One region of the Viridibacillus sp. KH_047 genome, then DNA from elsewhere that is predicted to be linked to it. Evidence: predicted binding sites of a transcription regulator. Region 1 holds the regulator's gene; the other holds the start of a gene.
What was found. Region 1 encodes CtsR, which represses protease genes until heat stress. Its sites were predicted from a motif close to ATGGTCAATAAAGGTCAAACA; they were not measured.
Positions count from the first base shown of each region.

Region 2: a site for CtsR is predicted at 1,717-1,737, ahead of AC3IS5_RS17280 (ATP-dependent Clp protease ATP-binding subunit). Genes of this name have one in related genera too.

Region 1 covers NZ_CM174479.1:4,133,264-4,136,481, forward strand. Annotated here, with positions in the region: gene mcsB (protein-arginine kinase McsB) at 1-1,108, opposite strand, end outside; gene AC3IS5_RS20265 (nucleotide excision repair protein) at 1,098-1,661, opposite strand; gene AC3IS5_RS20270 (CtsR family transcriptional regulator) at 1,677-2,147, opposite strand; gene AC3IS5_RS20275 (magnetosome magnetite crystal formation protein family) at 2,493-2,798, opposite strand; gene AC3IS5_RS20280 (hypothetical protein) at 2,949-3,218, shown strand.
Region 2 covers NZ_CM174479.1:3,500,952-3,504,169, reverse strand. Annotated here, with positions in the region: gene AC3IS5_RS17295 (alpha/beta fold hydrolase) at 1-375, shown strand, start outside; gene AC3IS5_RS17290 (metal-sulfur cluster assembly factor) at 428-736, shown strand; gene AC3IS5_RS17285 (Crp/Fnr family transcriptional regulator) at 813-1,517, opposite strand; gene AC3IS5_RS17280 (ATP-dependent Clp protease ATP-binding subunit) at 1,752-3,218, shown strand, end outside.

The DNA.
Region 1 (3,218 bases):
AATCCTCTCCCTCTTCGTCAGAATGACCTTTTTTTAATTCTCTATTGCATTGCAATCGTTCTCGCAACAAACTTGCTCGATACACATCTCGTTCATTTGGTTGAAGTGTAGTACCTGCATGTTGTTGTAAAAAGCCCGGCTGCATATAAAGCATACATTCGTTCAATACAGCAATAGGTATATTCTGGATTATACCCAAATATATACCCAATCGAACGTTAGATAAACAATTTGCTGCTTCCTCGCTCGTTAAAATTCTGGCATATAGTAAAGTTCCCAATGAACGATTGAGACGATCACCTAAAGCAATTGATGCATGTTCTATTAATGCTGTACGTGCTTCTGTCTCTTTTTGAATAATTTGTTCAGTTACACTTTGTAAGTCTAATAAAATATCCTTTTCTGATTTACCAAGTGTGATCTGATTGGAGATTTGATAATAATTGCCTACCGATTCCGTCCCCTCACCATACATTCCTCTCACAACCATACCAAGTCGTGGCATCGTACTTATGAGAGAACCAATTTGGTTTGTCATAGTTAATGCAGGTAAATGCATCATAATAGACGCTCTCAAACCTGTACCTGTATTTGTAGGGCAACTTGTTAAATAACCAAATGTATCATCAAAAGCATACGGTAAATGATGCTCTAATAGACGATCAATTTGATCCGCACTTTCATAAGCTTTTTCTAGTTGCAGCCCTGGCTGTAAACATTGAATACGAATATGATCCTCTTCATTAATCATTACACTAATCGATTCATCTTTTGACAGTAAAACCGATCCAACTCTCTCTTTCTCTGCAAGCTGAGGACTGATTAAATGCTTTTCTACTAATACTTTACGCTGTAATGCAGGCATGTCATGCAAAGAAAAATAAGAGAACTGAAAATGTTGTTCTTCCTCATCATCTGCATCAATCAATACATTCGAAACAGCTTTATCAATTTGCATTGCCTCTTCATCAGAAAAAGCCCTTGGAAAACGGAAATCTGTTAAGTTACGCGCTAATCTGATGCGAGTACTCATGACGATATCACCATATTGTCCTTCTTCTTGCATCCAATTAGTCGTTGGATTGTGTAAAAAGTGCTCAATGTTCATCTTGAGACTCACCTCCTACTTGCAACTTTTTTTCAAGAGCACGGACATTATCCCGCATAGTCGCTGCATCTTCAAACCGCTCTTCCTCTATGGCCACTTTCATGTCCAAACGAATTGCCTCGATTTGTCTTTTTAATTGATAAAGCTCATTAATAGAACCTGGCACTTTTCCAACGTGTTCTACGGCTCCATTATGCAAACGTTTTAAGACTTGAGGTAGCTGCTCTTTAAAAGTTTCATAACAACCAGGGCAATTAAATTTTCCCTCGTTCAAAAATTGATGGTATGTCATGCCGCATTCAGGGCAATTCTCCTGTTCCTGCGTTTTCTGCTCATTTACATTTGGTGCTGCAACTGACCAACTCGGTGTACCAAACCAATTTGAAAAAAGTTTATGCATTGAAATTGGATCAGCATTAAAGTCGAGGTTCAAATGGAAAGAATCAAGTTGTTTATTGCACACTTCACAGAAATGCCTTGTCGTTTTTTTGCCATTCTTCATTTGTGTAACCGTGATAGTAGCCGGTCTTTGTTTACAGTTTTCACAAATCATACCCTCGCACCTCTTTTACAATTGCTTGTCATATTTTATAGTCAGTAGCATTGCTTGTAGGATACGCGCGCGAAGCTCATCACGTACCGGTAAATTTATTCGTAACACAGAACGATCAAGAGCTGCTAACATCATTTTAGCTTCTCTTTTCGTAATTACCCCTTCGTCAATTAAACGGAAAATTAAATCATTCGTCATAGTTTGTGAAGCACCTTCGTTCACTTGCTCAATCACTTGGTCAATTAAATCTGACTTTGAACTTGCTTTGACACGTAAAATTCGTATATATCCTCCACCGCCTCGTTTACTTTCAACCAAATAGCCACGCTCGGCGGTAAATCGAGTATTTATCACATAATTAATCTGGGAGGGTACGCATTGAAATTTATCAGCAATTTCACTCCGTTTAATCTCAATATGTCCTTTCCCACTTAATTCGATAACCTCTTTCAAATAACCTTCTATTATGTCAGAGATATTACGCATTTCAAATTCCACCTCGCTTGCATCACTGACTTTGACTATCTTTGACTATATTTGACTACATTATACACAGCCTAATAAAAAACACGCAATTGAAATGCTCATTGAATTGTGAAAGGTGTCCGTTTAGCCTCAAGGAGCCCCCATACCTCGGAGTCTTGCTGGGACTGGATAAGCCGAAGCATTACTAAAAACACTCGTTTTAAGGAAGACACCATAAGTCTTAGACATCCCATCGTAACAGTTGCACGAAAAGCATTCTACTGTCTCAAGATACCCGTTTCACCTATCTAATATTCGGCCCAAACAAAAAACCGCGACAGCAATTGCCATCGCGGTTTTTTCGTATTAATACCATTTCCCAACAATCGGGTAATTCCAATCTGTATCATTAAGAGCCTTCACAATACCTATTACTGGAACGACAACGCCTATAATCAAAAAGACTACTAAGAATGGAAGTCCAATTAATAAAAAACTAAAGATCCCTGATACAATAACTAATACCCACATAACAAATTGGAACAATAGCGCTTGGATGGACAAACGCTTAATTTGTTTATCATCAATAAATATATAAAATAGGATTGGCACTAAACACGGAGCAAAAAAGGCACTTGCATGAAGTATCACTTTTAATCCTTTTGATTCCATTTAGAGCAACTCACTTTCATAAATTAATATACTTCTTATTCTATTTATACGATTCATAAATTCATTAGTTTCATATCCTCATCAAAAGAGGAACATTCTTTATTTCAATTCGTCCTCTGAAGTAACATAAGAAAGGGAGGAGTTTTTCCTTTGAAAAAAGCATTATTATTCATCGGTAGCATCGCACTATGCTTAATCATTTTCATTGCAATGCCTTATTGTTTATTGAAAAATTCATTTTCAAATGATTGCGAATCTAAAACTTCCTCATGCTCTAAAACCATTGAGCATAAAATAAAAATCATCAATTCAATAAGTGAGTCTGATGTCCTGTATCAAGATCAGAATACTATTGAAGACTCAACCGATAAAAGTCATAGAGATAAATTTATATCAAGCCTTTTCCTAAGTGATAACTAA
Region 2 (3,218 bases), 630 kb from region 1:
CAAACTGCTTCAGTTATGATGGGTTCACCTTGTTATGTGGAGCTATCAAAAGCACAGATGGCCCAATTTGAAGAACGAGGTTTTAAAATTCCAATATCAGATGAAGACCTTCAGAAAATGGAACAAACACTTAGCTACTTTGATATGTCAAAACACCCTGAATCAATGGCTAACCGTCCAGTGTTATTTTGGCATGGTAAGAAGGATCATATGGTTCCATTTGTACCTACATATCAATTTTATGAGAGTATACAAGCAGATTATGCAGACCATCCCGAAGATCTGGTCTTTATCGTCGATAAGCAAGCAGAGCATAAAGTATCTCGTCCAGGAATGATTGCGGCAACAAAATGGCTTGCAGACCATTTGGCATAAGCCGCTTCATTTGTTATGATGGGATAAACACTATGCAGAAAGGGGAAATACTATGGATGCAGATATGAAAGAAAGTATATATGGTGCTTTAGAAAACGTAATTGATCCTGAGTTAGGTATTGATATTGTCAACTTAGGTTTAGTATATGAAGTAGATTTATCTGAAGAAGGATTATGTGTAGTAACTATGACATTAACATCAATGGGATGCCCACTTGGTCCAGTTATTGTTGATCAAATCCGTACAGCACTATTTGAATTACCAGAAATTAAAGAGGTAACTGTTGATATTGTATGGAATCCACCATGGAATAAAGACAATATGTCACGTTATGCTAAAATAGCTTTAGGCATTCGCTAATACTGTAAAGAAAACCCGTTCTGACTTAATAGTCGAGCGGGTTTTTTAAATTTATAAATGGGTATAATATATGAGGTTAGTCAATTCTACAAATAGTAAGAGGGCAGTTTTCGCATTCACATTCATCTTTTAGAAATTGTAAATTAAGAACTGTGATTGTACTCTTGTCAAATGTAATAATATTATTCTTCTTCAGGTCATTTAACATACGGTTAATGACTTCTCGGCTAGTAGCACAGAGATTAGCTAGCTCATTATTGGTCAATTTATAGTTAATATGTATTGATCCATCATCCAACTCTTCACCATAAGTGTTTGCTAATCGTATTAGGGTAGAAAAGAGTGCGCCCTTTTTTCCATGTAGTAATAAATCACGAAGTCTAGATTGACTTTTCATATTTTGCAACTGTATCCAACGTAAACATGCAATCATCAATGACGGTTCTTGACTGAGATAGAGTTCAAGCATGTTGTTATCGATCGTTAAAATAGTAGTCGGTTCCATAGCTGTAGCTGTTGTTGAATTATATTCTAGAGAACTAAAAATAGTACTTTCACCAATTAAATTATTACTACCACAGATACGAATAGTTAATTCCTTCCCACTTGCAGTTTCTTTTGAAATTCTCACTTGTCCTGATACAACAAAAAAAACATCTTGAGTACGGTCACCTTCTAAAAATATAGGTGTGTCTTTGGCGAATTTGACAACTGTACCATGCTCTTTGAAAAGTGAATGGATCTTAGGTGGGATAGTTTCAATTGCCTCCAAAATATTCACAACCTCTGCTGTTTTTCACAATTATAACATACTGATTTCTTGCAATTGGGGAATATTTGAATTTCTCAATTTTGCCTTATTTGATGACATGGATTTTTGATTAAAAACATATTTGAAATGGGAAATTATTTTAGTCAAAAAAGGTCAAACAAATCACTTTACATTCATGGGAAGACGATAATATAATGTAGTTAATCAAAAGGTCAAAAAAGGTCAAACAAGGAGTGAACTATAATGCAAATGAATATGAATAATGAAGAGCAAAAAAGTCCACTTGAACAATTTGGACGTAATTTAATTGAAGAAGTGAAAAATGGCAAAATGGACCCGGTTATTGGTCGCGATCAAGAAATCCGTAATGTCATTCGAATATTATCACGTAAAACAAAAAACAACCCTGTATTAATCGGTGAACCCGGTGTTGGTAAAACTGCGATTGTTGAAGGATTAGCGCAACGTATCGTAAAAAAAGATGTACCAGAAGGATTAAAAGACCGTAAAATTTATGAGCTGGATATGAGTGCATTAATCGCTGGTGCCAAATATCGTGGGGAGTTTGAAGAGCGTTTAAAAGGTGTCTTGAAAGAAGTAAAAGAAAGTGAAGGTCAAATCATCCTATTCATCGATGAGATTCATACGATTGTTGGTGCAGGTAAAACGGATGGTGCGATGGATGCAGGGAATATGCTCAAACCAATGTTAGCTAGAGGTGAGCTACATTGTATCGGTGCAACTACATTAGATGAGTACCGTATGTATATCGAAAAGGACCCAGCACTTGAACGTCGTTTCCAACAAGTTTTAGTTCGTGAACCATCTGTAGAGGATACGATTTCTATTTTACGTGGTTTAAAAGAACGCTTCGAACTACATCATGCAGTCAAAATTCATGACCGAGCAATTGTAGCTGCTGCAGAATTATCAAATCGTTATTTAACTGAGCGTTTTATGCCAGACAAAGCGATTGATTTAATCGATGAAGCTTGTGCAATGATTCGTACAGAAATAGATTCGATGCCACAGGAATTAGATGAAGTAACACGTCGTACAATGCAACTTGAAATCGAAGAGCAAGCTTTGATGAAAGAAAAGGATGAAGCGAGTAAAAAACGACTTGTAGCACTTCGTGAGGAATTATCGGAGCTAAAAGATTCTACTTCTAATATGCGTGAGCAATGGGAAGAAGAAAAATCGGCTCTTCATGTAATCCAAGAAAAGCGAGAAACACTTGATCGTTATCGTAGGGATTTAGAAGAAGCTGAAAATAATTATGATCTAAATAAAGCAGCAGTTCTAAGACACGGTAAAATTCCTGAATTAGAAAAAGAATTAGTAGAACTAGAGCAGAATTTACAGCAAGGTAATGATCGACTGCTACGTGAAGATGTCACAGCTGAGGAAATTGCTTCAATCGTTTCAAGATGGACAGGTATTCCTGTAACAAAATTAGTTGAAGGTGAACGTGAGAAATTACTCAACCTAAAAGCTACATTACAAGAGCGAGTTGTCGGTCAAGACGAAGCGGTTCAATTAGTGACCGAAGCGGTTTGGAGAGCACGTGCAGGTATTCAAGATCCACAAAAACCAATCGGATCTTTCTTATTCTTAGGCCCAACAGGTGTAGGGAAAACAGAATTAGCAAAAGCATTAGCTGCTCAATTATTCGACTCTGAGGACCATTTCATTCGAATTGATATGTCT